3 regions of the Streptomyces sp. NPDC047315 genome follow, and region 2 is predicted to be linked to each of the others. Evidence: predicted binding sites of a transcription regulator. Region 2 holds the regulator's gene; each other region holds the start of a gene.
What was found. Region 2 encodes HrcA, which represses chaperone genes, less so after heat shock. Its sites were predicted from a motif close to TTNGCACTCNGNNNNNCNGAGTGCNAA; they were not measured.
Positions count from the first base shown of each region.

Region 1: the regulator HrcA is predicted to act here: its motif matches at 2,971-2,997, upstream of groL (chaperonin GroEL).
Region 3: the regulator HrcA is predicted to act here: its motif matches at 2,143-2,169, upstream of groES (co-chaperone GroES).

Region 1 is NZ_JBEYTZ010000010.1:160,812-168,115, reverse strand. It holds gene ABZ842_RS14345 (alpha/beta hydrolase) at 1-709, opposite strand, end outside; gene groL (chaperonin GroEL) at 1,220-2,842, opposite strand; gene ABZ842_RS14335 (cold-shock protein) at 3,276-3,479, opposite strand; gene ABZ842_RS14330 (MoaD/ThiS family protein) at 3,964-4,239, opposite strand; gene thrC (threonine synthase) at 4,340-5,626, opposite strand; SAM riboswitch class I at 5,644-5,809, opposite strand; gene ABZ842_RS14320 (glucosyl-3-phosphoglycerate synthase) at 6,038-6,976, shown strand; gene ABZ842_RS14315 (hypothetical protein) at 7,027-7,293, shown strand.
Region 2 is NZ_JBEYTZ010000004.1:96,437-103,740, reverse strand. It holds gene ABZ842_RS05560 (AMP-dependent synthetase/ligase) at 1-1,093, shown strand, start outside; gene hemW (radical SAM family heme chaperone HemW) at 1,232-2,464, shown strand; gene ABZ842_RS05550 (DUF3097 domain-containing protein) at 2,631-3,446, opposite strand; gene ABZ842_RS05545 (MBL fold metallo-hydrolase) at 3,457-4,179, opposite strand; gene hrcA (heat-inducible transcriptional repressor HrcA) at 4,390-5,418, shown strand; gene dnaJ (molecular chaperone DnaJ) at 5,419-6,558, shown strand; gene ABZ842_RS05530 (nitronate monooxygenase) at 6,720-7,304, shown strand, end outside.
Region 3 is NZ_JBEYTZ010000002.1:70,342-77,645, forward strand. It holds gene groL (chaperonin GroEL) at 1-1,490, opposite strand, end outside; gene groES (co-chaperone GroES) at 1,688-1,996, opposite strand; gene ABZ842_RS02140 (hypothetical protein) at 2,232-2,774, opposite strand; gene ABZ842_RS02145 (polysaccharide deacetylase family protein) at 2,771-3,769, opposite strand; gene ABZ842_RS02150 (class I SAM-dependent methyltransferase) at 3,879-5,099, shown strand; gene ABZ842_RS02155 (hypothetical protein) at 5,116-5,982, opposite strand; gene ABZ842_RS02160 (sigma-70 family RNA polymerase sigma factor) at 6,303-7,304, opposite strand, start outside.

The DNA of each region.
Region 1 (7,304 bases), on a different contig from region 2:
CCAGCACGATCCGGTCCGCCCGCTGGGGGAACAACTGCGCGTACACCGCGCCCAGATACGTGCCGTAGGAGTAGCCGACGTACGACAGCTTGGGCTCGCCGAGCGCGGCCCGGATCGCGTCCATGTCCCGCGCCGTGTTGCGCGTCGTGAAGTGCTTCAGATCGGCGCCGTGCTCAGCCCTGCACTTGTCCGCGGTGCCACGGGCGCGGGCCACGTCGACCGCGAAGGCGCCCGGGACGTAAGGCCGCGGCCACAGCTTCTCCTCGTCGGAGAGCCCGCAGGCGAGCGGGGTGCTCTCGCCCACGCCCCGGGGGTCGAAGCCGACGAGGTCGAAGCGGTCCAGCACGGAGCGCGGCAGGGCGTCGCGGAACTCCGGCGGCATGCCGAGGCCCGGGCCGCCGGGACCACCGGGATTGAAGAGCAGCACGCCACGCCGCTTGGCCGGGTCCGCGGTCCTGATCCGGGAGACGGCGACGTCAATCTTCTTGCCGCCCGGCGCCCGGTAGTCCAACGGCACCTTGACCGTGGTGCACTCGAAGTCCGCGGGGGTGTCAGCTCCGCACCGCTGCCACGCGAGGCCCGACGGCGAAGCGGCCTGCGACGGCGGGCGTGACTGCGGTGCCGCCACCGCTACCGCGGGGGTCAGGACCGCGAGCGCACTCGCCGCGAGACCTGCCGCGAGCACGGGAACAAGGCGTCGTACCAACACGGAAGGGTCCTCCCGCTCGGCTATCTGGACACCTACGACCTTGGCCCGACGGGACCCCTTTGCGAATCACCCGGCGAGCGGTAGCCGAGTAAGCCTGCGGTCTTATCTCCCCGACTTCCGGATCATTCTGCGGGCGCAGTTGAATTCCGCCATCCTCAGGGGTCGATTATCAGCCGCTTCGCCGCCCCCTCCACCGCCCCTGCAATTTCATACGACTCAGGGGCGAATAAGGGCCGACCTCAGGGCTCGACTCGGGCTCGACTCGGGGTCCGCGTCAGGGGCCGACTCCGGGTCATCAAAGGGCCGTGAGCGAAGCGACGGGAAGCGAAGCACCGGGAGGGCGAAGGACCAGGGGATACGGAAACGCCAAGCACGCGGAAACGTCGAGCGGGCGGAAAGACCAGGCACGCGAAAAGGCCGGGCACGCCGAAGGGCGGCACCCCCTGGGAGTGGGGTGCCGCCCTTCGTACGTAACCGGCCCTGCCGATCCTGGAGATGCTTCCCCCGGGATCAGAAGTCCATGTCACCGCCCGGCATGCCGCCCGGAGCAGCCGCAGCGGCCTTCTCCGGCTTGTCGGCGATGACGGCCTCGGTGGTCAGGAACAGCGCGGCGATCGACGCGGCGTTCTGCAGCGCGGAACGCGTGACCTTCGCCGGGTCGAGGATGCCCTCGGCGATCATGTCGACGTACTCGCCGGTCGCGGCGTTCAGACCGTGACCCGGGGTCAGGTTGCGCACCTTCTCGACCACGACGCCGCCCTCAAGACCGCCGTTGACGGCGATCTGCTTGAGCGGGGCCTCCAGGGCCAGCTTGACGGCGTTGGCACCGGTGGCCTCGTCGCCGTCGAGCTCCAGCTTGTCGAAGACGGCGGACGCCTGCAGCAGCGCAACGCCACCACCGGCGACGATGCCCTCCTCGACTGCGGCCTTCGCGTTGCGAACGGCGTCCTCGATGCGGTGCTTGCGCTCCTTGAGCTCCACCTCGGTCGCGGCGCCGGCCTTGATGACGGCCACGCCGCCGGCCAGCTTCGCGAGGCGCTCCTGGAGCTTCTCGCGGTCGTAGTCCGAGTCGGAGTTCTCGATCTCGGCGCGGATCTGGTTGACCCGACCGGCGACCTGGTCGCTGTCACCGGCGCCGTCGACGATGGTCGTCTCGTCCTTGGTGATGACGACCTTGCGGGCGCGACCGAGCAGGTCGAGGCCCGCGTTCTCCAGCTTGAGGCCGACCTCCTCGGAGATGACCGTGCCGCCGGTGAGGATGGCGATGTCGTTCAGCATCGCCTTGCGGCGGTCGCCGAAGCCCGGAGCCTTGACGGCGACGGACTTGAAGGTGCCGCGGATCTTGTTGACGATCAGCGTGGACAGGGCCTCGGCCTCGACGTCCTCGGCGATGATCAGCAGCGCCTTGCCGGACTGCATGACCTTCTCCAGGAGCGGGAGCAGGTCCTTGACCGAGGAGATCTTGGAGTTGACGACGAGGATGTAGGGGTCGTCGAGGACGGCCTCCATGCGCTCCATGTCGGTCGCGAAGTACGCCGAGATGTAGCCCTTGTCGAAGCGCATGCCCTCGGTGAGCTCCAGCTCCAGACCGAAGGTCTGGGACTCCTCGACCGTGATGACGCCTTCCTTGCCGACCTTGTCCATGGCCTCGGCGATCAGCTCGCCGATCTGGGTGTCGGCGGCGGAGATGGAGGCGGTGGAGGCGATCTGCTCCTTGGTCTCCACGTCCTTGGCCTGCTCAAGCAGGGCGGCGGAGACGGCCTCGACGGCCTTCTCGATGCCGCGCTTGAGGGCCATCGGGTTGGCGCCGGCCGCGACGTTGCGCAGCCCCTCGCGGACCAGGGCCTGGGCCAGAACCGTGGCGGTGGTCGTACCGTCGCCGGCGACGTCGTCCGTCTTCTTGGCGACTTCCTTGACCAGCTCGGCGCCGATCTTCTCGTACGGGTCCTCGAGCTCGATCTCCTTGGCGATGGACACGCCATCGTTGGTGATCGTGGGGGCGCCCCACTTCTTCTCAAGGACGACGTTGCGACCCTTGGGGCCAAGGGTGACCTTGACGGCGTCAGCGAGCTGGTTCATCCCGCGCTCGAGACCGCGCCGTGCCTCCTCGTCGAACGCGATGATCTTTGCCATGTGAAGTGTCCTCCACGGACTGGGTGGGAAGCTCTACGGACCGCGCTGGCGCCCGCGACGGACGGCCTGCCCGCACCAGTGGCTCCATGCGCCACACGGCGAGCGGGCCTCACCGACCCGGCCCTTCGTTGTCACTCTCACCCGGAGAGTGCTAACGCCAATGATTAGCACTCGCCACCCGAGAGTGCAAGCGTCCGACCCTCCCCCGACCCCCGCGACGGAGGGAACCGGCCGCGCTGGAAGGAGCGCGGGACGCGGGGCCGGCCGAGGAACACCGCGGGATACCCGACGGGGCACCCAGGGGACGATCCGGCAGGTCGGGCAAACGCAGGCCGGGTGCGCGCAAGAAGCGGGCCGGGCAGCACACAGAAGGGCCTCGCACCCCAACCGGGGTGCGAGGCCCTTCAAGTGCGTGAGTACGCCGGAGCGGGACTCAGGCCGAAATCTTCACCATGTCGGCCTGCGGGCCCTTCTGCCCCTGCGAGATCTCGAATTCGACCCGCTGACCCTCCTCCAGGGTGCGGTAGCCGTCCATCTGGATCGCGCTGTAGTGGACGAATACGTCCGCACCACCGTCGACCGCGATGAAGCCGTACCCCTTCTCCGCGTTGAACCACTTGACGGTGCCCTGAGCCATGCCCAACTCCCCTATTACTGGCCCTTGCACAGGACCGCACCTCGCGGACCCGGGTCAGACCCCTACCCGCTCACTGGAGTGCGCCGGAACGCGTCGACCGCGGCTGAATGTATCTGCCCAACTGCCCTCTGCAACAGGTCAATCGGACGAGAATTCCTGGAACCTACGATCGGGTAATTAGGTTGGATTACCGCAATTCCGGGGCAAACCAGGCCGGACAAAAGGAACTTAAGCGACACAAGTACGCCACACATTGGCTGCTTCTTATCGAGCCCGGGCGCAATTCGATACGTGGGCGAGAGCGGTCGGCGAAGGGGCGTTCCCCAACTGTAGCGTGCTCAACCATGCAGAATTGCCCCCTCCGGATGTCTCACGGAGGGGGCAATGCAGCTGACTCAGGGTAATGCGGCGGGTAATGCGGCTGACTCTGGGTGATGCCGGCCGCGCCGGCCGGCATCACCCGCGCCGGGCCGGAGCCCGGGGCTCAGCCGCCGGCGACCGCGGGGATGATCGAGATGCCGGCGCCGTCCGGCGTCGCGGTCTCCAGGCCCTGCTCGAAGCGGACGTCGTCGTCGTTGACGTACACGTTGACGAAGCGGCGCAGCTTGCCCTGGTCGTCCAGGACGCGGGCGGCGATCCCCGTGTGGTTCTTCTCCAGGTCGGCGATGACCTCGGCGAGGGTCGCGCCCTCGGCGGGCACCTCGGCCTGACCGCCGGTGTAGGTGCGCAGGATGGTCGGGATGCGGACGTTGACGCTCATGGGTGCCTCTTTCGGGGCCGGTACGAAGCCGGTACGGGGCGGTACGGGGCGGTCGTAGGGAACGGAGGGGCTGCCGGGACGGGGCTGCCGGGACCTGGGGTCAGCTAGCCAGGCCGGCGGCGCGGAACGCGTCCAGGCTCGGCCGGATCGTCGCCGACGGACCGGTGGTCTCGGCGACCGCGTCCAGCGTCTTGAGCCCGTCGCCGGTGTTGAGGACCACGGTGGTGAGCGACGGGTCCAGGACGCCCGACTCCAGCAACTTCTTCGTGACGCCGACGGTCACGCCGCCCGCGGTCTCCGCGAAGATCCCCTCCGTGCGGGCGAGCAGCTTGATCGCCTCGACGACCTGCTCGTCGGTGACGTCCTCGACCACGCCCCCGGTGCGCCGGGCGATGTCCAGGACGTAGGGCCCGTCGGCCGGGTTGCCGATGGCGAGCGACTTCACGATGGTGTCGGGCTTGACCGGCCGCACGACGTCGTGACCCGCCTTGAACGCGGCGGACACCGGGGAGCAGCCCTCGGCCTGCGCGGCGATGATCCGGTACGGGCGGTCCTCGACCAGGCCCAGCTTGATCAGCTCCTGGAGCCCCTTGTCGATCTTGGTGAGCTGGGAGCCGGAGGCGACGGGGACGACGATCTGGTCCGGGATGCGCCAGCCGAGCTGCTCGCAGATCTCGTACGCCAGGGTCTTGGAGCCCTCGGCGTAGTACGGGCGGAGGTTGACGTTCACGAAGCCCCAGCCCTCGCCGATCGGGTCGCCGATCAGCTCGGAGCAGAAGCGGTTCACGTCGTCGTAGGTGCCCTCGATGCCGACGAGGTCGCCGCCGTAGACCGCGGCCATGACGACCTTGCCCTGCTCCAGGTCGGACGGGATGAAGACGCAGGAGCGCAGCCCGGCGCGGGCCGCGGCGGCGCCCACCGCGCCGGCGAGGTTGCCGGTGGAGGAGCAGGAGAGGGTGGTGAAGCCGAAGGCGCGGGCGGCCTCGACGGCGATGGCGACCACGCGGTCCTTGAAGGAGTGCGTCGGGTTGCCGGAGTCGTCCTTGACGTACAGCCCGCCGGTGACGCCGAGCTCGGCGGCGAGCCGGTCGGCCTTGACGAGCTTGGTGAAGCCGGGGTTCACGTTCGGCTTGTCGGCGACGTCCGCGGGGACGGGCAGCAGGGGTGCGTAGCGCCAGATGTTGGCGGGGCCGGCCTCGATGCGCTTGCGCAGCTCCTCCGGGTCGCCGGCGGGCAGGTCGTACGCGATCTCCAGCGGGCCGAAGCAGGCGGCACAGGCGAAGATCGGGCCGAGCGGGAAGCGCTCGCCGCACTCGCGACAGGAGAGCGCTGCGGCGGGGCCGAGGTCGGGGGTGGTTGCGGTGCTTGCGGCGGTCTGCACAGCCATGGAGGCGAGGCCCTTTCTCCTCATCTTCCTCATGGCGCGTTTCGCCATGAGACGGATTTGGCACCTTCCCAAGCCGGGAGCCTCGCGACGCTGCGGCGCTGATGGTGCGCCGCACGACGGAGACCGGCTGGAGGGTTGCCGGGGCTTCAACGGGCCGTATCCCTCTGCCCCTCTGGATGAGCGGTATTCGATTGTGAACGGCGGGGTCGAACAGATCGAACGAGGCGATCGGAACGTTCAACGGTGGGGCCGTTCGGCGCGGGGACCCCGACATGCGATGGCCATCCGCGTTGTTCAAGACTGTAACCGAAGGTCCGGGCGGTTGAGATAGTCGTCCGAACCGCGAGATGGGTCACAGCGGGCGCCGGAGGGCTGGGCGGCGGACCGCACGGACGGAGGAGTTGGGGGCACGTGCTCGATGAGGTGGAGCGGTGGCTGGCGACACGTTCCTGGTCGGCGGCGGACCGTCCGCTGGGCGCCCTGCTCGCGGCCAAGCGGGGGACGACGGTCAGCGTGGTGCTGCCCGCCCTCGACGAGGAGGCCACCGTCGGCGAGATCGTCGCCGTGATCCGCCGGGAGCTGATGGAGCGGGTGCCGCTCGTCGACGAGTTGGTGGTGGTGGACTCCGGGTCCACGGACCGTACGGGCGAGGTGGCCGCGGCGGCGGGTGCGCGGGTGGTCCACCGGGACGAGATCCTGCCGCGGATCCCCGCCCTGCCGGGCAAGGGCGAGGTGCTGTGGCGCTCCCTGATGGTCACGCGCGGTGACGTCGTCTGCTTCGTGGACGCCGATCTGCGGGACTTCTCCGCGGACTTCGTCTCCGGGATCGTCGGCCCGCTGCTGACCGATCCGCAGGTGCAGTTCGTGAAGGCGATGTACGACCGACCGTTGGGCGAAACAGCAGGTCAGGGCGGTCGTGTCACGGAGCTGGTGGCGCGTCCGCTGCTCAATCTGCACTGGCCGCAGCTCGCCGGCTTCGTCCAGCCGCTGGGCGGCGAGTACGCGGCCAGGCGCTCGCTGCTGGAGCGGCTCCCCTTCCCCGTCGGTTACGGAGTGGAGCTGGGCCTGCTCGTCGACGCGCTGCACACGGTGGGGCTCGACGCCCTCGCGCAGGTCGACGTGGGCACCCGCAAGCACCGCCACCAGGACGGGCAGGCGCTGGGCCGGATGGCGGCGGCGATCTATCGCACCGCGCAACTCCGGCTGTCCCGCGGACACTTGGTGCGGCCCGCGCTGACGCAGTTCGAGCGGGGCGAGGACGGCTTCGTACCCCGGACGCACCCCGTGGACACGGAGGAGCGTCCACCGATGCGGGAGATCGCCGAGTACGCGGCGCGTCGTGCGGCATAGTGGCCGATATATAGCTGAAAATCCTATATGTGTATGCGACTGAGCAACGTGTGACACCGCAGCTGACCTCACGGCTGACACCCCGGCGGCGGGGGCCCGCGCTGCCCCGACCGCTCCGACATCGACGGGCCCTGCGACTCACCGGGCTGCTGGCCCTGCTGGTCCTCGTCGTGGCCGCCGTCGCCGGCGCCGCGCCGCCGCCCGCGCTCTCCGGAGCGCGGCTGTGGCTGCTGGGCGGACTGGCGGTGGCGCTGGCCGCGGCGTGCGCGGTGGCCTTCGCGGCGACCCGGGCCCGACGCACCCCGCCGAAGGGGTAGCCCGGGCCCGG
Region 2 (7,304 bases):
CGTCACCGCGGTCGACGGCCGCATCGACAAGATCGTGGAGAACCTGCCGGTCGTCCAGCCCACCTACATGGCGGCCGTCCCCCGCATCTTCGAGAAGGTCTACAACGGCGTCGCCGCCAAGGCGCGCGCCGGCGGCCCCGCCAAGTACAAGATCTTCCAGTGGGCGGCCGGCGTCGCCCGCGAGTACGCCAAGGTCACCCAGGACAACTTCCGGCGCACCGGCACCGCCTCCGCGCCCCTCGGCCTGAGCGCCAAGCACAAGCTCGCCGACACCCTCGTGTACGGAAAGCTGCGCGAGGCTTTCGGCGGCCGGCTGCGCGCCGCGGTCTCCGGCTCGGCCGCGCTGTCGCCCGAGATCGGCTACTTCTTCGCCGGCGCCGGCGTCCACGTCCTGGAGGGGTACGGACTGACCGAGTCCAGCGCCGCGTCCTTCGTGAACCCCGGCGAGGCGTACCGCACCGGCACCGTCGGCAAGCCGCTGCCCGGCACGGAGGTGCGGATCGCGGAGGACGGCGAGATCCTGCTGCGCGGCCCGGGCATCATGGCCGGCTACCACGGCCTGCCGGAGAAGACCGCGGAGGTCCTGGAGGCGGACGGCTGGTTCCACACCGGTGACATCGGGGAGCTGTCCAACGACGGCTATCTGACCATCACCGACCGCAAGAAGGACCTGATCAAGACCTCGGGCGGCAAGTACATCGCGCCCACGGAGGTGGAGATCCAGTTCAAGGCGATCTGCCCGCTGGTCTCCAACGTGGTCGTCATCGGCGCCGGCCGCAACTACTGCAGCGCCCTGATCGCCCTGGACGAGGCGGCGCTCCTCGCGTGGGCCGCGGAGAACGGCCTGGAGGGCAAGGCGTACGCACAGGTGGTGGCCGCCCCCGCCACCACGGAGCTGATCCAGGGGTACGTGGACCAGCTCAACGCCGGCCTCCAGCGCTGGCAGACCGTGAAGAAGTTCCGGATCCTGCCGCGCGACCTGGACGTCGAGCACGGCGACCTCACGCCCAGCCTCAAGCTGAAGCGACCGGCCGTCGAGCGCGAGTTCCAGGGACTGATCGACGAGATGTACGCGGGCCAGAACGCGAAGTGACCGCCGCGCAGGTCCGGGCCGCAGCACCACGAACGCGGCGGCCCGGACCCCGCGCCGGCCCGCCGCTGTCCCGGGCGCGGCCCGTCCCGGACGGCTGCCCGGATCCCGACCCGTCCCGCGTGTCGGACAATGGGACCCATGCCTTCCGTACTGCCCGACGGCGACCCCGTACCCGACGACGGGACGCTGCCCGCGTCCGCGCTCGCCGGCGCCGCCGACCGCCCCCTCGCCTTCTACCTGCACGTGCCCTACTGCGCCACACGCTGCGGCTACTGCGACTTCAACACCTACACGGCGACGGAGCTGCGCGGATCCGGCGGAGTGCTCGCCTCCAGGGATAACTACGCGGCGACCCTCGCCGAAGAGGTACGGCTGGCGCGCAAGGTCCTCGGCGACGACCCGCGCCCGGTGCGGACCGTCTTCGTCGGCGGCGGCACCCCCACCCTGCTCGCCGCCGCGGACCTGGTGGCGATGTTGGACGCCGTACGCGGCGAATTCGGGCTCGCGGACGACGCGGAGGTCACCACCGAGGCGAATCCCGAGTCCGTGGACGCCGCCTACCTGGCCGAGCTGCGCGCCGGCGGCTTCAACCGGATCTCCTTCGGCATGCAGAGCGCACGCCCGCACGTCCTGAAGGTGCTGGACCGCACCCACACCCCCGGCCGCCCCGAAGCGTGCGTCGCCGAGGCCCGCGCCGCCGGCTTCGACCACGTGAACCTCGACCTGATCTACGGCACCCCGGGCGAGTCCGACGACGACTGGCGGGCCTCCCTGGAGGCGGCCGTGGGCGCCGGACCCGACCACGTCTCGGCGTACGCGCTGATCGTCGAGGAGGGCACCCAGCTCGCCCGCCGGATCCGCCGCGGCGAGGTGCCCATGACCGACGACGACGTCCACGCCGACCGTTACCTGATCGCCGACGAACTGCTGTCCGGCGCCGGCTACTCCTGGTACGAGGTCTCGAACTGGTCGACCACCGACGCCGGCCGGTGCCTGCACAACGAGCTGTACTGGCGCGGCGCCGACTGGTGGGGCGCCGGGCCCGGCGCCCACAGCCACGTCGGCGGGGTGCGCTGGTGGAACGTGAAGCACCCGGGCGCGTACGCCGCCGCGCTCGCCGAGGGCCGCTCGCCCGGTGCCGGCCGCGAGGTCCTCGCCCCCGAGGACCGGCGCGTCGAGCGCATCCTGCTGGAACTGCGACTGCGCGAGGGCGTCCCGCTCTCCCTGCTGCGCCCGGCCGGACTCGACGCGGCGCGGCAGGCGCTCGCCGACGGTCTGCTGGAGCCCGGGCCGTACGAGGAGGGGCGCGCGGTCCTCACCCTGCGCGGGCGGCTGCTGGCCGACGGCGTCGTGCGCGACCTCGTCGACTGATCGACCGAACCTTGTAGCCGCCGTTTCCCTGCGGGAGCGTGGGTCTCCGCGGGCCGTCTGTGGCTTGTCGCGCAGTTCCCCGCGCCCCTGTTTCGCTTCCCCGTCCTTGAGCGCGGGCTGGGTGCAGACGGGCACGCGGGGCCCTACGGGCGCGGACCAGGGCGGGTCACTCGCCCGTGACGAAGTCGATCAGTTCCTCCACCCGGCCCAGCAGCTCCGGCTCCAGGTCCTTGTAGGAGTGCACCCGGGACAGGATGTGCTGCCAGGCGGCTCCGGTGTTCTCCGGCCAGCCGAGGGCCCGGCACACGCCGGTCTTCCAGTCCTGCCCACGCGGCACCGACGGCCAGCCGGGGATGCCGAGCGCCGACGGCTTCACCGCGCCCCACACGTCCACGTACGGGTGTCCCACCACCAGCACGTGCGGATCGGTCACCGAGGCCGCGATCCGGGACTCCTTCGAGCCGGGCACCAGGTGGTCGACGAGGACCCCGAGCCGGGCGTCCGGCGCCGGGCGGAATTCGGCCACGATCGCCGGCAGGTCGTCGATGCCCTCCAGGTACTCCACGACGACCCCCTCGATCCGCAGGTCGTCGCCCCACACCCGCTCCACCAGCTCGGCGTCGTGCCGGCCCTCCACGTAGATCCGGCCGGCCCGCGCCACCCGGGCCCGCGCCCCCGGGACCGCCACCGAGCCCGACGCCGTACGCGCGGGGCGCGCCGGAGCGCCGGCCCCCGGCCGCACCAGCGTGACCACCTGCCCGTCCAGCAGGAAGCCGCGCGGCTCCATGGGGAACACCCGGTGCTTGCCGAAACGGTCCTCCAGAGTCACCGTCCCCGCCTCGCAGCGCACCACCGCACCGCAGAAGCCCGTGCCGACCTCCTCCACCACCAGGTCGGGGTCCGCGGGATCCGCCGCCACCTCCGGCGCCGGCGCCGGCTTCTTCTTCCAAGGAGGTGTCAGATCAGGGCTGTAGCTGCGCATTCGCCCGACGCTACGACACCCCGAACCGCTCCGCCAGCGCGGCCCGCTGGGCCCGTACGAACGCCGCGTCCACCACCGCGCCGTGCCCCGGCACGTACGCCGCGTCCGCGCCGCCGAGCGCCAACAAGCGGTCCAGCGCGGCCGGCCAGCGCGCCCCGATCGCGTCCGGCCCCGCCTGCGGCTCGCCCGACTCCTCCACCAGATCGCCGCAGAACACCACCTCGGGCTCGCCCGGCACCAGCACGGCCAGGTCGTGGCCGGTGTGCCCGGGGCCGACGTTCGCCAACAGCACCTGCCGCCCGCCGAGGTCCAACGTCCGCTCCCCGGAGACCAGGTGCGTCGGCGCCACCAGCACCTCGGCCGCGGCAGCCGCCTCGTGGGCCGGCATCCCGTGGCGCACCGCGTCCGAGCACAGCACCTCCGCCTCCCGCCGCAGCAGCGCGTCCACGCCGACCGCGCCGAACACCTCCGCGCCCGCGAAGGCCGCGGTTCCCATCACGTGATCGAAGTGGGGGTGGCCGAGTGCGATGTGCGTCACCCTGCGGCCCGACAGCAGCGCCTCGACCTGGGCGCGCAGCTCGGCGCCCTCGCGGAGCGAGGACCCGGTGTCGTACAGCAGTGCGCCGTCCCGCCCCACGACCAGCCCGCAGGTGGCGTCCCACCCCGGCAGCCGGCGTCGACCCACCCCTTCGGCCAGCCGCTCCCAGCCGAGGTCTTCCCAAGTGACGTTCATACGGCGACGCTACTGCCAGTGCCCTCGTGGCCAGGACCGGCCGGGAACCGACCAGAACGGAGGCGGGGCACGGTAGCGTGATCGGTCGCCCTTGCTACGGCCGTACCCGGCGGCCGTACACTGGCACGGGAAAAACTTGGCACTCGGACCCGGGGAGTGCCAGGCGGTCACCGAGGCACGACCTAGAGACACCAGCTGGAGGTGCGCGCGATGCTGAGCGAACGCAGACTCAAGGTCCTGCGCGCCATCGTCCAGGACTACGTGGGCACCGAGGAGCCCGTGGGCTCCAAGGCCCTCACCGAGCGGCACCAGCTCGGCGTCTCCCCGGCCACGGTGCGCAACGACATGGCCGTGCTGGAGGACGAGGGCTTCATCGTCCAGCCGCACACCAGCGCCGGGCGCATCCCCACCGACAAGGGGTACCGCCTCTTCGTCGACCGGCTCGCCGGGGTCAAGCCGCTGTCGGCCGCCGAGCGGCGCGCCATCCAGGGCTTCCTGGAGGGCGCCGTCGACCTCGACGACGTCGTCGGGCGCACGGTGCGGCTGCTGGCGCAGCTGACCCGGCAGGTCGCCGTCGTGCAGTACCCCTCGCTGAACCGTTCCACGGTCCGGCACGTGGAGCTGCTGTCTCTGGCGCCGGCCCGGCTGATGCTCGTGCTCATCACGGACACCGGCCGCGTCGAGCAGCGGGTCATCGACTGCCCCGCGCCCTTCGGCGAGGCGTCCGTCGCCGATCTGCGGGCCCGGCTGAACAGCCGGGTGGTGGGCCGCCGGTTCGCGGACATCCCGCAGCTGGTGCAGGACCTCCCGGACTCGTTCGACGAACCGGACGACCAGGGCACGGTCGCCACCGTGCTCTCCACCCTCCTCGAAACCCTCGTCGAGGAGACCGAGGAACGGCTGGTGATCGGCGGCACCGCCAATCTCACCCGCTTCGGACACGACTTCCCGCTCACCATCCGGCCGGTGCTCGAAGCCCTTGAGGAGCACGTGGTGCTGCTCAAGTTGCTCGGCGAGGCCACGGAGTCGGGCGGGATGGGCATGACCGTACGCATCGGTCACGAGAACGCCCACGAGGGCCTCAACGCAACGTCCGTCGTATCCGTCGGTTACGGTTCGGGCGGCGAGGCAGTTGCCAAACTCGGCGTGGTCGGACCGACCCGCATGGACTACCCCGGAACGATGGGAGCGGTACGCGCAGTGGCACGTTACGTCGGACAGATCCTGGCGGAGTCGTAAGTGGCCACGGACTACTACGCCGTACTCGGCGTACGCCGCGACGCGTCGCAGGACGAGATCAAGAAGGCGTTCCGCCGCCTCGCCCGCGAACTGCACCCGGACGTGAATCCGGACCCGAAGACCCAGGAGCGGTTCAAGGAGATCAACGCCGCTTACGAGGTGTTGTCGGACCCGCAGAAGAAGCAGGTCTACGACCTCGGCGGCGACCCGCTGTCCCAGGCCGGCGGCGCCGGTGGCGCGGGCGGCTTCGGCGCGGGCGGCTTCGGGAACTTCTCGGACATCATGGACGCCTTCTTCGGCACGGCCTCCCAGCGCGGGCCGCGCTCGCGCACCCGGCGCGGCCAGGACGCCATGATCCGGCTGGAGGTCGAGCTCAACGAGGCCGCCTTCGGCACGACGAAGGACATCCAGGTCGACACCGCCGTGGTGTGCACCACCTGCTCCGGCGAGGGCGCCGCGCCCGGCACGTCCGCGCAGACCTGCGACATGTGCCGCGGCCGTGGCGAGGTCTCCCAGGTCACCCGCTCCTTCCTGGGCCAGGTCATGACCTCCCGGCCCTGCCCGCAGTGCCAGGGCTTCGGGACCGTGGTCCCCACCCCCTGCCCGGAGTGCGCGGGCGACGGCCGGATCCGTTCGCGGCGGACCCTGACGGTGAAGATCCCCGCCGGTGTCGACAACGGCACCCGGATCCAGCTCGCCGGCGAGGGCGAGGTCGGCCCCGGCGGCGGACCCGCGGGCGATCTGTACGTCGAGATCCACGAGCTGCCGCACTCGGTGTTCCAGCGCCGGGGCGACGACCTGCACTGCACCGTGACCATCCCCATGACGGCGGGCGCGCTCGGCACGAAGGTGCCGTTGGAGACCCTGGACGGCATGGAGGATGTCGACATCCGGCCGGGCACCCAGTCCGGCCAGTCGATCCCGCTGCACGGCCGCGGCGTCACGCACCTGCGGGGCGGCGGACGCGGCGACCTCATCGTGCACGTCGAGGTCACCACGCCCAGCAAGCTCGAACCCGAGCAGGAACGGCTGCTGCGGGAGCTGGCGAAGCTGCGCGGCGAGGAGCGGCCCCAGGGGCAGTTCCAGCCGGGCCAGCAGGGGCTGTTCTCCCGTCTGAAGGACGCCTTCAACGGCAGGTGACGGCCCGGTGGGCCGACCGGCGTGACGCGCCGGTCGGCGGTGCCCCGGGACGTACGCGCAACACCGCGCGCGGACGCGTGCGGACGCCCTGAAGGGCCGGGGGCAAACACCGCAGCGGGGTCGATTCGTGGCGGGCCGGCCCGCGGTGGCACGATGCAGGCATGTCCTCCGCGCCCTCCACCCCGAGAACCCCCTCCGAACTCTGCCGCCACCCCCTGGTGCAGGCCCCGATGGCCGGCGGCGCCTCCGGGCCCCGGCTCGCGGCGGCCGTGTCCGAGGCGGGCGGGCTCGGCTTCCTCGCGGCCGGCTACAAGACCACCGGCGGCATGTACCAGGAGGTCAAGGAGATCCGGGCGCTGACCTCCCGGCCCTTCGGCGTGAACCTCTTCATGCCGCAGACCCGGGCCGCCGACCCCAGCGCCGTCGAGGTCTACCGACAGCAGCTCGCCGGCGAGGCCACCTGGTACGAGAGCGAGCTCGGCGACCCGGAGACCGGCTGGGACGACGGCTACGAGGCCAAGTTGGCGATCCTGCGGGACGACCCGGTGCCGGTGGTCTCCTTCACCTTCGGCTGCCCCACCCCCGAAGTCCTCGCCTCCTTCCGCGAGGTGGGCACGTACACCGTCGTCACCGTCACCACGCCCGACGAGGCGCAGGCCGCCGCCCGCGCCGGTGCGGACGCGCTCTGCGTCCAGGGGATCGAGGCCGGCGGGCACCAGGGCACCCACCGGGACGACCCGGCGGCC
Region 3 (7,304 bases), on a different contig from region 2:
ACCGGGTCGATGACGCCGGCCTTCACCAGGTCGCCGTACTCGCCGGTCGCGGCGTTGAAGCCCTGGCCCTTGTCGAGCTCGGCGACCTTGGAGGTGATGACGTAGCCCTCCAGGCCGGCGTTCTCGGCGATCCAGCGCAGCGGCTCGACCGCGGCGCGGCGGACGACGGAGACGCCGGTGGCCTCGTCGCCCTCCTTGCCGAGGTTGCCGTCGAGCACCTTCGCGGCGTGGACGAGCGCGGAGCCACCACCGGAGACGATGCCCTCCTCGACCGCGGCGCGGGTCGCGGAGATGGCGTCCTCCAGACGGTGCTTCTTCTCCTTGAGCTCCACCTCGGTGGCGGCGCCGACGCGGATCACGCACACGCCGCCGGCCAGCTTCGCCAGGCGCTCCTGGAGCTTCTCGCGGTCCCAGTCGGAGTCCGTGGCCTCGATCTCGGACTTGATCTGGGCGACGCGGCCCGCGACGTCCTCGGCGTTGCCGCCGCCGTCGACGATGGTCGTGTCGTCCTTGGTGATCGTGACGCGGCGGGCGGTGCCCAGCACGTCCAGACCGGCCTGGTCGAGCTTGAGGCCGACCTCTTCGGCGACGACGGTGGCACCGGTGAGGGTGGCCATGTCCTGGAGCATCGCCTTGCGGCGGTCGCCGAAGCCGGGCGCCTTGACGGCCACGGCGTTGAACGTGCCGCGGATCTTGTTCACGACGAGGGTGGAGAGCGCCTCGCCCTCGACATCCTCGGCGATGATCAGCAGCGGCTTGGAGCCACCCGCCTGGATGACCTTCTCCAGCAGCGGCAGCAGGTCCTGGATGGAGCCGATCTTGCCCTGGTTGATCAGGATGTAGGGGTCGTCGAGGACGGCCTCCATGCGCTCCTGGTCGGTGACCATGTACGGGGACAGGTAGCCCTTGTCGAAGGCCATGCCCTCGGTGAAGTCCAGCTCCAGGCCGAAGGTGTTGGACTCCTCGACGGTGATCACGCCGTCCTTGCCGACCTTGTCCATGGCCTCGCCGATCAGCTCGCCGACCTGCTGGTCCTGAGCGGAGAGCGCGGCGACCGCGGCGATGTCGGACTTGTCCTCGATGGGACGGGCGGTGGCCAGCAGGTCGTCGGAGACGGCCTTGACGGCGGCGTCGATGCCCTTCTTCAGGGAGGCCGGGGAGGCGCCGGCGGCGACGTTGCGCAGACCCTCGCGGACCAGCGCCTGGGCCAGGACGGTGGCGGTGGTGGTGCCGTCACCAGCGATGTCGTTGGTCTTGGTCGCCACCTCCTTCACCAGCTGGGCGCCCAGGTTCTCGTACGGGTCCTCGATCTCGACCTCGCGGGCGATGGTGACGCCGTCGTTGGTGATGGTGGGGGCGCCGAACTTCTTGTCGATGACGACGTTGCGGCCACGGGGGCCGATGGTCACCTTGACGGTGTCGGCCAGCTTGTTGACGCCGCGCTCAAGGGCGCGACGGGCGTCCTCGTCGAACTTCAGGATCTTCGCCATGGGAGCGTTACTGTCCTCTTCTGAAATGCGTCTGAATGAGAACCGCGCCCCCAGCGCCCGGACGTGAGTCGCCAGTGGGTGCCAGGGGCGCGGATCAAGACAAGCGGTGCGCGGATTGCTCGGGTTCCGTCGCGGCGGGCCGTGGCTCGCCCCGGGGAACCCTCGCTTCCCGGACTGGGCTCGACTTACTTCTCGACTTACTTCTCGATGATGGCGAGAACGTCGCGGGCCGAGAGGACGAGGTACTCCTCGCCGTTGTACTTCACCTCGGTGCCACCGTACTTGCTGTAAAGCACGACGTCGCCGGTCTTCACGTCGAGCGGCAGGCGCTCGCCGTTCTCGAAGCGGCCCGGGCCCACGGCGAGGACGACGCCCTCCTGGGGCTTCTCCTTCGCAGTGTCCGGGATGACCAGGCCAGAAGCCGTGGTCTGCTCGGCGTCGAGCGGCTGGACCACGATGCGGTCCTCGAGCGGCTTGATGGCAACCTTGGAGCTGGCGGTCGTCACGATCCGACCTCCCCCTTCGGAGATCTCACGGGGTTAACTGTCTGAGGTGGCGACCAGGTCGATCCGTCGTCGCGGGTGCCGGACCTGCCCGTCGCTGTGTTGGCACTCTCCTGCGGGGAGTGCCAGAGGCGAGACTATGACCGCGATTAGCACTCGGTCAAGCGGAGTGCCAATCAGCTCGTACGTGGCGGGTCGGAACGGCTCGTACCCGACGGGTCCCGGCAGGGGTCCGGCGTCAGCGCGGGGCGTGCCGTTCCGGCGGGGATCCGGGGGTCTTCGGAGGTCGCTGCGGACCGTGGATCCGGTCCAGCAGCCGGGTGGCGGACTCGGCCAGCACCGGGGCGCGCAGGGCGGGCGTACGGGAAGGGCGCGCGGCACGGCCGGAGGTCGCGGAGCGCGTCGCGGGGTGCGGCGGGGAGTGCGCCGCAGGGTCCGTCAGGGAGGGCGTCGCGGAACGTGTCGGGGAGGGCGCCGGGGAGTGCTTCGACATCACCGGGTCGACGGACGGCGTACGCGCCGGGGCGCGTCGCTCCCCCGCCTGCGCTCCCTCGGGCCCCGCCGCGCCCCCGCCGGCCGACGCCTCGGGTTGGACGGCCCGGCGCCCCAGGCGCTCGATGGGGTCGACGGAGACCGCCGGGTCCACGGACGGCGAGGAGCAGCCGCCGCAGCCGAGCACGACGGCCGCGACCGCGCCCGCCGCCGTGCGCCAACCCGCGCCCGTGATGGCCGCGCCCGTCACCGTCCGGGCCGCCGTGGGCTCGCACGCGGCCTGGCTCACACGTAGTCCTCAAGGCGCGCGACTGCGTATCCCTTGTCCGTGACCACCTTCATGACCTGGCGGACCATGTCGGTCATGGATCCCTTCCAGTCGTCCGCGCCGCGGAAGTGGGTCAGGATGATGTCCCCCGGGTGGAGGTCACGGTCCCACTCCCGCCACTCCATGTGGTCCGGGAACGCCTCCGCCGCCCACAGCGGCACGGCCTTGACGCCGCAGGACTGCGCGGCGCGCAGGGTGTCGCCGTTGTAGTTGCCGTACGGCGGACGGAAGAGCGGCGGGCGCTTGCCGTAGAGCTTCTCCAGCTTCTCCTGCTGGCCGCAGATCTCCTGCTCCTGGGCGTCGTAGGAGAGCCCGGGCATGTAGCGGTGGTTCAGGGTGTGGTTGTGCAGGGCGGCACCCTGGTCGCGCATCCGCTTGAAGTAGCCGTAGTCGTCGTCGATCACGTAGTCGCTGAGGAAGGCGCTGTAGGGGATCTGGAGTTCGTCCATCATCCGCAGGAAGTCGGGGTCCTTCTCCACGCCGTCGTCGATCGTCAGGAAGACGACCTTCTCCTTCACCGGCACGGTCGTGAAGACCGGCGGCAGGGACGCGCCGCCTTCGACCTCGAAGCCCTTGCGGGTGGTGATGAACGGCTTCGACGCGGGCGGCTGCGGCGCGGGCAGCGGGGTCTTGGCCAGGCCCCACTTCTGGGCCGCGACCGCCCGCGCCTTCTGGTTCCGCTTGACCCGTTCCACGTACGCGGCGAGCGATCCGGCCGGGCCGGCCTGTTCCGCGGCCCGCTCCGCCTTCTCGATCTGGGACGCCTCGGCCTGCTGGCCGGAGTGCGGGACCGTGCCGTCGCCGCCCTCGCCCGGCGCCTGGAGGCCGCACGCGGAGCCGAGCAGGCCCACCAGGACGACAGCGGCGACCGCGCCGGCCCGACGGCCTCTGCGCCGCGCCCGACGCCGCCCGCCCGGCGGCGCTCCGGACCGATTAATTTGTCTTACTTGTTGCATTTGTCGTACTAGTCGCATGGCGCTGAATCCTGGCAGCACGGCTCCGCAGGACCCGGACGACACCGCCGTCGCGGACGGACCGTGACCCTCCTGGCCCACAATGGGCCAGGTGAACGACCTCCCCGAGCTCCGTCCCGAACCCCTCCCCGAGCCCCTTGGCGCGCTGCTCTCCGACGAGGGGCGCGCCCTGCTCGACGCGTTGCGCGAGCACGACCCGTCCCAGGAGCTGGCGATCGCGACCCGGCTGCGTCGGGACCATCCGGCCGCGCTGGTCTCGGCCGCGTTGGGGCAGGCGCGGTTGCGGCAGCGGGCGGTGGCCAAGTTCGGCGCGGAGGACGCGTACCGCATGTACTTCACGGCGAACGGCGTGGAGCAGGCCACCCGCGGGCCCGTCGCCGCGTACCGGGCCGCCCGGCTCGCCGCGCTCGGGGTGCGCAGCGTCGCGGACCTGTGCAGCGGGATCGGCGGCGACGCGATCGCGCTCGCCCGCGCGGGCATCCGGGTGCTCGCGGTCGACCGCGACCCGCTGACCGCCGCGACCGTCCGTGCGAACGCCGCCGCGCTGGGCCTGGACGACCTGGTCGAGGTGCGGTGCGCGGACGTCACCGAGGTGGACGTCTCCGGGTACGACGCCGTCTTCGTCGACCCGGCGCGCAGGGGCGGACGCGGCCGGGTCTTCGACCCGGAGGCGTACTCCCCGCCGCTGTCCTGGGCGCTCGACGCGGCCCGGCGCCGGCCGTACGCCGCGCTCAAGATCGCGCCCGGGATCCCGCACGAGCTGGTGCCGGCCGACTTCGCGGCGGAGTGGATCTCGTACGAGGGGGACGTGAAGGAGGCCGTGCTGTGGTTCGGCACGCCCGGTGGCCGCGGTGTGTCCGCGACGCTGCTGACGGGGTCGGGCGCCGACCCGTGCACCCTGGCCGGGCGCGGACTGCCGAATCCGCCCGTACGGCCCGTGGGCCGCTATCTGTACGAGCCAGACGGCGCCGTGGTCCGCGCCCATCTCGTCGCCGAGGTCGCGGCGGAGCTGCCGGGCGGCGGGCTGGTGGACGAGACCATCGCGTACGTCACCGCGGACGGGCTGCGGGCGCTGCCGTACGCCACCGCGTACGAGATCACCGACGTGCTGCCGTTCAACCTGAAGAAGCTGAAGGCGCTGCTGCGCGAGCGCGGGGTCGGGGTGCTGACGGTGAAGAAGCGGGGGTCGGCCGTCGAGCCCGAGGAGCTGCGGCGGAAGGTCAAGCCGCAGGGGCCGAACGCGGCGACGGTGTTCCTGACGAGGGTCGCCGGTGCGCCGACCGTGCTGATCGGGCGGCCGGCGGAGGTCTGAAGAGGTCTGGCGGGGGTCAGCGGTGCGCCCCGCCGCGGGCGCGGGCCGCGGGCACGGGGTCGAGCAGGCGCGCCGCCCAGGCGTGGTGCGCGATCGCCTTCGCGACCCCCAGCAGGCCCGGTACGACGAGGGCGGCGCCGGCGCCGAAGGTGTACGCGAACCGGCTGTTCGTCGTGGAGTAGCTGGACAGGTAGCCGCCACCGCCGCCGGAGGTGGAGGCGGACGCGCAGATCAGCACGCCGGCGGTGACGAGCGCGAGGGAGACCAGCAGCCAGCACACGGTGATCGCGGCGCGGCTGAAGCGGGCGTCGCCGATCGGGTCGCGGTGCTGGGCGGCCAGGTCCTTCAGCTCGGCGCGTACGGCCCGGTCGTCGCGGACCCCGCGCACGAGGAAGACGGCGGAGGGGACGAGGGCGAGCGCGCCGAGGAAGGTCAGGAAGGCGGCGAAGACGACGGTGAAGGCGTCCACGATGTCGTCGAGCGCGACGAGGGCGGTGCCGACGAGGACCCAGCCGAGTTCGAGGCCGGCGACGAGGAGGAGGAGCAGACCGAGCTTGGCGGGGCCGATGGATTGCCGGGTGAGGTCGTGGAGCGCGTCTTCGCGAAGCGGAGTGGTTTCGCCTGCGGTTTCGCCTGCGGCGGGCGGTGCTGCGGGGTCGCCTGCGGCGGGCGACGCTGCGGGGGTGTGGGCTGCGGGTGCCTCGCCCTGGGCCGGGGCGTCTGCGGCTTGTGCTGAAGGCTCTGCGGCTTGCGTCGGGGCCTCTGCGGCTTGCGCTGGGGGCTCGCCCTCGTGCGTCAGGGCCTCTGCGGCTTGCGTCGGGGCCTCTGCCGGGGTGGGCGGGGATATGCCGGGGGGTGGTGAGGGTGGGGGGTGCGCGGCCATGGGGCGGAGACTACCGGCCGGTGGTGACTCGTCGCGCAACTCCTTGCGTCCCCGCGACACACCCGCCGTAGACCCACCGGCACATTGGTCACCTCCGGCCGGTGGTGGGCTGTTCGCGCAGTTCCGCCCCTAAAGACCCTCGGCGTTTTCCCGCGGGGACGTTAGTCTCTGCGGCCCGGCAGGGGCTTGTCGCGCAGTTCCCCGCGCCCCTGATTCGCTGCCCCTGCGAGTCACCTGCGGGCCGTGGAGCTCGGGACACAGGGGGAGGAACTGCGCGAGCAGCCCACCGCCGGGGCGCGGACGTCATCACCGCTCACCCGTCACGGCGCCGCAGCGCTCAGCTCCGACGCGCGGGTCAGGAGGAGGGTGCGTTCGCGGGCGTTGTGGGTCAGGGCCGCGGCCCTGGTGAATTGGGCGGCGGCCTCCGCGGCGCGGTCCAGGCGGGCCAGGAGGTCGCCGCGGACGCTCGGGAGCAGGTGGTAGTCCTTCAGCGCCGGGTCCTCGGCCACCGCGTCCACCAGGACGAGGGCCGCTTCCGGGCCCTCCGTCATGGAGATCGCGACGGCGCGGTTGAGTTCGACGACCGGGGAGGGGGCGACCGCGGCCAGTTGTCCGTACAGCACCGCGATCGTGCGCCAGTCGGTGTCCTCGTAGTGCACCGCACGCGCATGGCACGCGGCGATGGCCGCCTGGAGGACGTACGGCCCCGGCGGCGGCGCCGCGCTCGTCAGGGCGCTCGCACGGGCCAGGGCCGCGAAGCCGCGTTGGATCAGCAGGCGGTTCCAGCGGGCGCGGTTCTGGTCGGCGAGCAGCACGGGCCCGCCGTCGGAGTCGGTGCGGGCCGGGATGCGGGACGCCTGGACCTCCAGGAGCGCGTTCAGCCCGTGGACCTCCGGCTCGTCCGGCATCAGCGCCGCCAGCTGGCGGCTGAGCCGCAGCGCGTCCTCGGCGAGCCCGGGCCGGACCCAGTCGTCGCCCTTGGTGGCGGAGTAGCCCTCGTTGAAGACCAGGTAGATGACGTCGAGCACGGAGCCGAGGCGGGACGCGCGATCGGGGGCGCCCGGCACCTCGAAGGGCACGCCCGCCTTCGCGAGGGATCGTTTCGCCCGGACGATGCGCTGGGCGACCGTCGCCTCCGGGACGAGGAAGGCGCGGGCGATCTCCTCCGTGGTGAGCCCGCCCAGCAGCCGCAGCGTGAGCGCGATCCTGGCGTCCGTCGACAGCACGGGGTGGCAGGCGGTGAAGATCAGCCGCAACAGGTCGTCGTCGATGTCGTCCGCGTCCGGCGGCTCCGCCGGCGGCTGGACGTCCTCCAGGGCACG